3 regions of the Mesorhizobium sp. M9A.F.Ca.ET.002.03.1.2 genome follow, and region 1 is predicted to be linked to each of the others. Evidence: predicted binding sites of a transcription regulator. Region 1 holds the regulator's gene; each other region holds the start of a gene.
What was found. The regulator PhoB, encoded in region 1, activates phosphate uptake and scavenging genes when phosphate is short. The targets are predictions, from matches to a motif close to TGTCATNNANCTGTCAT.

Region 1 (3,275 bases):
ATTCCTCGGGCGGCGAATTCGGCCACATGATCCATCGCCCGGGCGGTGCGCTCTGCCGCTGCGGGCGGCGCGGCTGCGTCGAGGCCTATGCCGGCAACTACGCCATCTGGCGCAACGCAAGGCAGTTGAGCGAGAACGCCGAGCCGGTCGCCGATGTCAGCGACGCCGACATGCGGGCGCTGGCGGCCCGGGCGCGCGAGACGGACGGGCCGGAGCGCGAAGCCTACCGCAAGGCCGGCGAAGCGCTCGGCTTCGGGCTTGGCAGCCTGTTCGCGCTGATCGATCCGGCGCCGGTCGCCATGGTCGGCGCCAGCGCCGCCGCCTTCGACCTGATCGAGCCGGCCCTGCGCGAAGCCATCGCCCAGACCGCCGGCGGCCAGCATTCGGGTTCGATTTCCTTCGATACCGAGCCGAACGAGCTGCCGCTGATCCGCGAAGGCTGCGCCATGCGGGCGCTGAACTTCGTCGACCAGGAGATTTTCGCGCCGGGCGCGAACGGGAAGTCCGGCACGATCAGGAAGGACGTGGCCTGAGTTCGAAAGGCAAGGAACAAAGGCGGATTGCGACTTGGGGATGTGTTGGGATTCAGGCCAGGCCGCGCCGGAGTCGAAGACGGGCTCGAAGCGACCAGACTGGGTGGGTTCCGAGAACGGAACGTTCCGTTCAGGTACGTTAGTATCGGAAGCGCGGGAAGTCGCCGTTCGCAGGCCGGCATCACCTGAATATCAGCACATCCCTAGAGCGGTTCAACTTTTTGATAGAATCGCTGGTCCGCTCTAAGTATTTGTTTTTACGCAATTCCGGACGGAAAACCGCTACGCACTTTTCCTGGAATTGCTCTAGTCTTCCCTGATCGCATAGCCGGCGCCGCGGATGGTGCGGATGACATCGGGCATGCGACCATTGTTGACCGCCTTGCGCAGCCGGCCGACATGGACGTCCACCGTGCGTTCGTCGATGTAGATCGTCTCGCCCCAGACATTGTCGAGCAACTGGCTTCGCGAGAACACCCGCCCCGGGTGCCGCATCATGAATTCGAGCAGCCGGAACTCGGTCGGCCCGAGCCGGATCTCGCTCTTCTTGCGATAGACCCGGTGCGATTCGCGATCGAGCACGATGTCGCCGACCTTGAGAACGCTGGACAGCACTTCCGGCTTGGCGCGACGCAGCAGCGCCTTGACCCTGGCCATGAATTCCGGTGTCGAGAACGGCTTGACCAGATAGTCGTCCGCTCCGGTGGAAAGGCCGCGCACCCGGTCGCTCTCCTCGCCGCGCGCCGTCAGCATGATGATCGGCAGCCGCTCGGTTTCCGGACGCACCCGAAGACGCCGGCAAAGCTCGATGCCGGAAATCGCCGGCACCATCCAATCCAGCACCAGAAGGTCCGGCACGTTCTCCTGCAGCCGGATCTCGGCCTCGTCGCCGCGTGTCACGACCTCGACCTGGTAGCCTTCGGATTCCAGATTGTAGCGGAGGAGGACGCCCAGAGGCTCTTCATCCTCCACCACCATGATGCGCGGCGCGATCATCGGCCGGTTACCCCTGTCATGTCGCCGGCGCCGACATTGTCGTCTCGTCGAGCTTCGGGCGGTCCGCCGGCAATTGCTTCCCGGTCACGACATAGTAGGCGTTTTCGGCAATGTTGGTGACATGATCGCCGATACGCTCGAGATTTTTGGCGCAGAACAGAAGATGCGTGCAGGCGGTTATGTTGCGCGGATCCTCCATCATGTAGGTCAGGAGTTCGCGAAAAACCGCTGTGTATTTCACGTCGATCCTCTCGTCGGCGGCGCGCAGTTCTTTCAACGCATCGGCGTTGCGCGACACATAGTGCTCGACCACGCCGCGGAGCTGATCGAGAACGAGATCCGCCATGGCGTCGATACCGTGCGAGAGATTGCGTGGCGTGGCGCTCTGCCCGACGGCGCTGACCCGCTTGGCTATGTTCTTGGCCAGGTCGCCGATGCGCTCGAGATCGCCCGCCATGCGGATTGCACCGACCACGGCGCGCAGATCCTGCGCCATCGGCTGCCGCTTGGCGATCAGCGTGATCGCACTATCGTCGAGTTCGCGCTGCCGCGCATCCATGATCGTGTCGTCCGAGACGACGCGCTGCGCCATCGCATTGTCTGACGCAAGCAACGCGCGGATCGACGCCGCGACCATCGAAGCGGCGAGCTCGTCCATGTCGCGGAGCAGCCGGTCGATGTGCTCCAATTCCTCGTCGAAAGATGCGACGGTGTGTTCACCCATGATACTGTCCTCGTGTTCGAAATTCGCTGCCGGACCGCTCAACCGAACCGGCCGGTGATGTAGTCCTGGGTGCGTTTGTCGTCGGGGTTGGTGAACATCTTGTCGGTCGCGCCCTCCTCGACCAGATAGCCGAGGTGGAACATAGCCGTGCGCTGCGACACGCGCGCTGCCTGCTGCATCGAATGGGTGACGATGACGATCGTGTAGTTCTGGCGCAGTTCGTCGATCAGTTCCTCGACGCGGGCGGTGGCGATCGGGTCGAGCGCTGAACAGGGCTCGTCCATCAGGATCACCTCCGGCGACACCGCAATGGCGCGCGCGATGCACAGGCGCTGCTGCTGTCCGCCGGAGAGACCAGTGCCCGACTCGAGCAGGCGATCCTTGACCTCGTTGAACAGGCCGGCCTTCTTCAGGCTCGATTCGACGATGCCGTCCAACTCCGCCTTGCCCCTGGCCAGGCCGTGAATGCGTGGACCGTAGGCGACGTTTTCGTAGATCGACTTCGGAAACGGGTTCGGCTTCTGGAACACCATGCCGACGCGAGCTCTGAGCTCGACGACATCGATTTTCGGGTCGTAGATATCCTCGCTGTCAAGCGTAATCTTGCCGCTCACCCGCGCGATGTCGATCGTGTCGTTCATTCTGTTCAGGCAACGCAGGAAGGTCGACTTGCCGCAGCCCGATGGGCCGATCAACGCCGTCACCTGGTTCTCGCGGACATCGAGATCCACGTCGAACAGGGCTCGCTTCTCACCGTAATGAACGGAGACCTTTTCGCCCTTCATCTTGATCGAAAGTTCGTTGGCCCCGCTACTCAGTTTCTGTTCGACGCTGGCTTCCGTCATGATGTTCATTTCCTCTACTCCTTACCAGCGCCGCTCGAAGCGCCTGCGCAGTATCACCGCAATGGCATTCATGATGACCAAAAACAGCAGCAAAATCAAAATCGCCGCCGAAGTCTTCTGCTGGAATCCGGCTTCCGGGAAATCGGCCCACATGAATATCTGCACCGGCAGAATCGT
Region 2 (3,275 bases), 280 kb from region 1:
AACTGCGCCTTGTCCGGATTGTAGTAGTGCGCCGCCGTGTAATGCACGTCGGCGGTCAGCCAGACGGTGTTGCTGATACCAGCGTTCTTTATGTAGCGAAGGAGGTCGGCAATTTCCAGCTCGCGGCCCTTGGCCGGGCCATTGTCGCCATTGCTGACCGCCTCGGCCCCAGCCTTCCCGGTGGCGTCGTTCCAGACGATGAGACCCAGCGGCATGTCGGCGGCAATGATTTTCCAGGTCGCGTTGGAATTTGCCAGTTCGCGCTTCAGCCACCTCGTCTGATGTTCGCCGAGAATGCGCGATTGCGGCGTCACCGTATCCTGCATGCCCGGGCCATTGGGGCCGCGATAGGAACGCATATCGAGGAAGAACACGTCGAGCAGCGGCCCGTAGGCTATTCTGCGATAGACGCGGCCAGGTTCTGATGGCTCGTAGCGGATCGTCGTCATTTCGTGGAAGGCGCGCGCCGCGCGTGCCGCCAGCATATGGATGGACTTTTCCGAATAGCGGTCGTCAGCGCTCAAATCCTTCGAATCCGACCAGTTGTTCACCACCTCGTGGTCGTCCCACTGGTAGAAGGTCGGGCAGATGGCGTTGAGCCCCAGCACGTTCCTGTCCATCATGTTGTACTTCCACTGACCCCGGTACTCGTCCAGCGTCTCGGCAACCTTGCGCTTTTCATCGATGAGGACGGTGTTTTTCCACTTGCCACCGCCGGGAAGATCGACCTCGTCCTTCATCGCGCCGTCGGCATAGATGGTGTCGCCGGAGTGCAGGAAGAAATCGGGCGTATGCTTGCCGATCGTGGCGTAGGTCTTCATGCCGGTCTCATCGATGCCCCAGCCCTGGCCGGCGGTGTCGCCTGACCAGGCGAACCGGATGTCGCGTTTCGAAGCTGGCGCCGTACGGAAGCGGCCGACGATCGGCTCGGAGACAGCGTTGATGTCGGCGAGATCGGCAGCGACCATGCGGTAGAAGATGTCCTGATCGGAGGCGAGGTCGGTGAGCAGCCGCTTCACCGTGTAATCGCTGGCAGGCGACGTATCGAGCGGCGCAAGACGAACGGCGTTGGCGAAATTTTCGGTCGACGACACTTCGAACATCACGCGCGACGGGCGATCGGTGCGCGTCCAGACCATGCCGCTGGTGGCGTCGACGTCGCCGGATTGGACACCATGGGTGAAGGCCGGCCGCTGATTGGCGCGGGAATAGTAGGGAAGCGCGAGGCCCGAGGCGCCGACGAGGCCAACGGCGCTTGCCGAAGCGACGAAAGCGCGCCGCGTCATCGAAATTGTGTTCATGGCTGTCTCCTGGATGGCGTTGAACGTCCGCCGCCAAGCTCCAGCGTCAATGTTTCAGGCGCATCTCGAAATCATGAAGGTTTTGTTACAACCAACAGGCAGAAAACGTCATGGCGAACGGGGCAGCCTGATCGTCAGGCCGCCCTTTTTGAAGTTTCGGCCGCGAAGGTGTGTTGAGATTCAGGTCAGGCCGGCCTCACCTGAATATCAGCACGCCTTAAGCCGCCTGCGGTTCCGGCTCGAAGGCTGGCCGGCTGGTGTTGATCAACAGCGAGATGCAGGCTGCGGCTATTGCCGTCATGCCGGCGATGAGGAAGGCAAGTTCGTAATTACCCTGCAACTCGCGCATGGTGCCGCCGAAGAGGGCGGCGGTCGCAGCGCCCACCTGATGACCGGCGACGATCCAGCCGAAGACGATCGGCCCGCTGCGGTCGCCGAACGCCTCATTCGACAGCCTGAGCGTCGGCGGCACGGTGGCGATCCAGTCCAATCCATAGAGCACGGCGAAGATGATCAGGCTGGTCGACGAGAAACCGGAATAAGGCAGATAGATCAGCGACAGGCCGCGGATCGCATAATAGACGCCGAGCAGCTTGCGCGGGTCGAAGCGGTCGGTGAGCCAGCCCGACAACGTCGTGCCGATCAGGTCGAAGATGCCCATCAGCGACAACAGACCGGCGGCTTGCACTTCGCCGATACCCATGTCGCCACAGAACGCGATCAGGTGCGTGCCGACCAGTCCATTGGTGGTGAAGCCGCAGATGAAGAAGGTGGCGAACAGATACCAGAACACGCGTGTGCCGGCGGCGCGGCGCAGCGTGTTGAGCGTGTGCATCAGGAAATTGCCCTGCAAGGCCGGCGGAACCGGTGGCACGTCGTCGGCCTCGGCGCCGTAGCGTACCATGCCGATCGAGGCCGGACGCTCCGGCACCAGCAGATAGACCAGCGGCACCAGGCAAGCGGTGGCAACCGCAATGGCAATGGCGACCGGCTTCCAGCCGCCCGACTGGGCGAGCGCGGCAAGCAGCGGCAGGAACACCAGCAGGCCGGTGGCGGCGGAGGCCGACATCAGTCCCATCACCAGGCCGCGATTGGTCTTGAACCAGCGGTTGACGATGGTGGCGCCAAGCACCGTGGCGACTGCGCCCGAACCGACGCCGGAAAACACGCCCCAGGTGAGAAGCAGGTGCCACGGCTCGGTCATCAACAGGCTGAGCGCGGTCGAGCCCGACATCAGCAACAGCGCCGCCAGCAGCGTGCGGCGCAGCCCGACCCGTTCCATCAAGGCCGCGGCAAACGGTCCGGTCAGACCGTAGAGGAAGATGCCTATGGCCGCGGCGAGCGAGACGACGTCGCGCCGCCAGCCGAAACTGTCCTCCAGCGGCAGCATCATGACGGCGGGCGCCGATCGCAGGCCCGCCGCGATCAGCAGGCAGAGGAAAATGACGGCGACCACGACGAAAGCGTAGCGCTGGCCAAACGGACGGGATTGGACTATCATGTTACTGACCGGTACGTTGCAGATGGGTCAGAGGTATACGTACCGATCGGTAACATTGTCAACCGGGCAACGCCATGTCGAGAATGAAAAGCATTGAACCGACGATCAACGCGGATGATGCGGCGCCACCACCCCGGGCCGCTCAGAAGATTCTTAGCGTGGCGCGTGACCTGTTCTACCGGCAAGGCATCAGGGCGATCGGCGTCGACGAGATCGTGCGGCGTGCCGGCGTCACCAAGCCCAGCCTCTACCGCAGTTTTCCGTCCAAGGACGAGCTGGCCGCTTCCTATCTCCGGCAATACGACCTCGAGTTCTGGGGCCGCTTCGAAGAGGCGGTGGCTGCACATCCCGGCGATCCGCGCGCGCAGATCGCCGCCTTCCTGACCCGCGTTGGCAAGCGCACGCAAAAACCCGACTATCGCGGCTGCGGCATGACCAATGCGGCCGTCGAATATCCCGAACGCGGCCATCCG
Region 3 (3,275 bases), 260 kb from region 1:
CGGCGGCGTTGTGGCAGTCTACTTACGAGCCGATCTTCGCTTTACGGGCGTCGATGATCGCCTGATAAAACTCCGGGGTGACTGGCGAATAGGCTTTGAAGTCGCCGCCTTGTATCGCCGAGAAACACGCCGGATCGGTTTCCGGAAGCTTGGTCAGGAAATCGGTGATCTTCTGCTTGGCGTCGGCGTCGATCGACGCACGCAAGACCAGCGGACCGTTTGGGATCAGCGGCGACTGCCACAGTTCGACGAGGTCGTCCATTTTGAGGACGCCCTTGTCGACCATCTTGCGCAGATTGCCCGAGCTGTAGCCGTCCTTGAAATCGCCGACGCCGGAGGCCCAGGTGGCGCCGGCATCGAACGTGCCCTTCAGGACTTCAAGGACAAGCTGCTCATGGCCGCCGCCGAAGCCGGTCGACGCGAAGTAGTCCTTCACATCCATGCCGATGTCCTTGGGCAGCGACGTGACCGGGATCAGGTAACCAGACGTCGAATCGGGATCGGCGAAACCGAGTTTCTTGCCCTTCATGTCGGCGAGCGTCTTGATGCCGGAATCAGCACGGGCGACCATGACCGAATGGTAGCCGGTGGAACCGTCGGTCTGGACCGTCGTCAGGATCGGCTCAACCGCGTCCTTGTTCTCGAGATAAACCTTGGCGTAGGCGGAAGCGCCAAGTTCGGCATAGTCAAGCGTGCCGCCGAGCAGGCCCTGGATGACGCCGTCGTAATCGGCGGCCGGGAACAGCGAAACTTTCTCGACGCCGAGGACGTCCTTGATGTGGTCGGCGAAGCACTGGTAGTTGCGCAGACGGTCGGCTTCGTTCTCGCCGCCCAAAATGCCGACGCGGAACTCCTTCAGGTCCTGTGCCTGGACCGCGCCGATCGCCATGGCTATGATGGAAACGGCACCGAAAAGTATCTTTCTAAACATTCGCGTCTCTCCTGTTGGTTCCGGCATCGCGCCGGCAGCGTTCGAATTTTGACAGCGTCCTTGACGCGGGCTGGCGATCCAGGCGCTCTTTTTGTCTGTCCATGATCTCCACCGTATACCGGTATCCACTTGTCGGGATCATGGACTAGTAGCCAGGAAATGCGGGCTCGAGCGGTCCGGCGGATGCAGTGATTTTTTGCTTGATGGTGACGCTGGTCGAGGTGATGGCCTCGGAGATTTCGCCGCCATTGCTGTCGGCACCGTAGACCATGCGCACGGCCTCGCGGTTGAGGTCTTCGGGCGGGCCGTCGAACACGACCTTGCCGGCGGCCATGCCGATGATGCGGTTGCAATAGGTGCGCGCGGTATCCAGCGTGTGCAGATTGGTGACGACGGTGAGGCCCTCGCGCAGATTGATGTCCTGCAGGGAATCCATCACCACCTTGGCGTTGAGCGGGTCGAGCGAAGCGATCGGCTCGTCGGCAAGGATGACTTTCGGTTTCTGCATCATGGCGCGGGCAATCGCGACGCGCTGCTGCTGGCCGCCCGACAAGGTGCCGGCCGGCTGCAGCGCCGTGCGGGCGATGTCGAGACGCTCGAGCGCCGCGATCGCCTCGGCCCGCTCCTCACGGGAGAAGACGCCGAGCAGATTGACAAGGGTCGAGCGGTGATTGAGCCGGCCGAGCAGCACGTTGGTCAGGACGTCGAGGCGCGGCACCAGGTTGAACTGCTGAAAGATCATGGCGCAGTCGCGCTGCCAGCGCCGGAGCGGCGAGCCGCGCAACCGCGAGACTTCAGCCCCGTCAAAAAAAATCGACCCCTGGCTCGGATCGATGAGACGGTTGATCATGCGCAAAAGCGTCGACTTGCCGGCGCCGGACCGACCGATGATGCCGACCATCTGACCGTGCGGGATCGAGATATCGACATTGCTGACGGCGGCATTCTTGCCAAACCGGCGGGTAATGCCGCGGATATCAAGCGTGGCTGAGGTTGCCGGCAGGGGGGCTGACATAGGCAAATTCCAGTCCAGTCGCGCTTGAAGGTCTGTTAACCTTCGCTAGCGCAGCCACGTGAACCTGCGGTGTCGGATTGATGTCAGTTTTGTTACCGCCCACAGGCCAGGGTGGTGAATAGTGAATGGTGAATAGTGAATGGTGAATGGTGAATGGTGAATGGTGAATGGTGACAAGAAAGGCTTCACTGAGCCTCGAACACTATCGTTAGCCATTCACTATTGACCATTCACCATTCACCGTCTTCAGCCGCCGTATTTTTCCAGAAACGCTTCCGCCGAAAGCGCGCGAAAATCATCGAGCGCGGCGCGCAGGCGGGCATGGTCCCAATCCCACCAGGCGAGTGCCTGGTAGCGCTCGGCCGTGCGGCGGTCGAAGCGTTCGCGGATCGGCTTGGCCGGCACGCCGCCGACGATGGTGTAGGGCGCGACGTCCTTCGACACCACCGCGCCGGCGCCGACCGCCGCGCCATCGCCGACGGTGACGCCGGGCAGGATGGTCGAGCCGTGGCCAAGCCAGGTGTCGTGGCCGATGGTGACGCGCCTGGCGCGGCGCTGGGCGAAGAATTCGCTCTCGTGCTCGGCGTCGTCCCAATAGTCCGAAGCGCGATAGGTGAAATGGTGCAGTGTCGGCCGCCAGGTCGGGTGGTTGGTGGCATTGATGCGCACATTGGCGGCGATGTTGGCGAACTTGCCGATCGTCGCGCACCAAACACCGCAGTCCTGCATCATGTAGGAGTAGTCGCCCAACGTGCTTTCCGAAACCCGGCAGCGGTCGGCGATCTCGGTCCAGCGGCCAAGCGTCGAGCCCTCGACTTCCGCCGTCTCGTGGACCAGCGGCGCCTCCGACAGGTTTCTGGTCATGCGGCGATTTTCCCGGCGGCGAAGGCGGTCACGTCGATGGTGCGGTCGGCCACCGCCTCGCGCACGTCGTGGTCGTGGAAGATGCCGAGCAGGGCGACGCCCGCCGCCTTCTTGGCCGCGATCAGCGCAATCACCACGTCGCGGTTCCTGGCATCGAGCGAAGCGGTCGGCTCGTCGAGCAGCAGGATCGGATGCTCGGTGATGAAGCCGCGCGCGATGTTTACGCGCTGCTGCTCGCCGCCGGAAAACGTCGCCGGCGGCAGCGCCCAGAGCTTTTCCGGCAGGTTGAGCTGAGCCAGCAAGGCGCGTGCCTTGCCGCGCGCAACCTCACGGTCCTCGCCGCGTTCGACCAGCGGTTCGGCGACGACATCAAGGGCGGAGACACGCGGCACGGTGCGCAGGAACTGGCTGACATAGCCGATCGTGAGCCGGCGCACGGCAAGCACTTTGCGTGGGCTGGCCGTC

Region 2: the regulator PhoB is predicted to act here: its motif matches at 1,375-1,391, upstream of EJ066_RS05780 (alkaline phosphatase).
Region 3: the regulator PhoB is predicted to act here: its motif matches at 2,016-2,032, upstream of phnC (phosphonate ABC transporter ATP-binding protein).

The regions. Positions count from the first base shown of each region.
Region 1 is NZ_CP034443.1:876,262-879,536, forward strand. It holds gene EJ066_RS04370 (ROK family protein) at 1-533, shown strand, start outside; gene phoB (phosphate regulon transcriptional regulator PhoB) at 840-1,529, opposite strand; gene phoU (phosphate signaling complex protein PhoU) at 1,546-2,253, opposite strand; gene pstB (phosphate ABC transporter ATP-binding protein PstB) at 2,292-3,107, opposite strand; gene pstA (phosphate ABC transporter permease PstA) at 3,120-3,275, opposite strand, start outside.
Region 2 is NZ_CP034443.1:1,155,589-1,158,863, forward strand. It holds gene EJ066_RS05780 (alkaline phosphatase) at 1-1,301, opposite strand, end outside; gene EJ066_RS05785 (MFS transporter) at 1,519-2,802, opposite strand; gene EJ066_RS05790 (TetR/AcrR family transcriptional regulator) at 2,877-3,275, shown strand, end outside.
Region 3 is NZ_CP034443.1:612,137-615,411, reverse strand. It holds gene phnD (phosphonate ABC transporter substrate-binding protein) at 23-931, opposite strand; gene phnC (phosphonate ABC transporter ATP-binding protein) at 1,077-1,946, opposite strand; gene EJ066_RS03035 (DapH/DapD/GlmU-related protein) at 2,193-2,810, opposite strand; gene phnL (phosphonate C-P lyase system protein PhnL) at 2,807-3,275, opposite strand, start outside.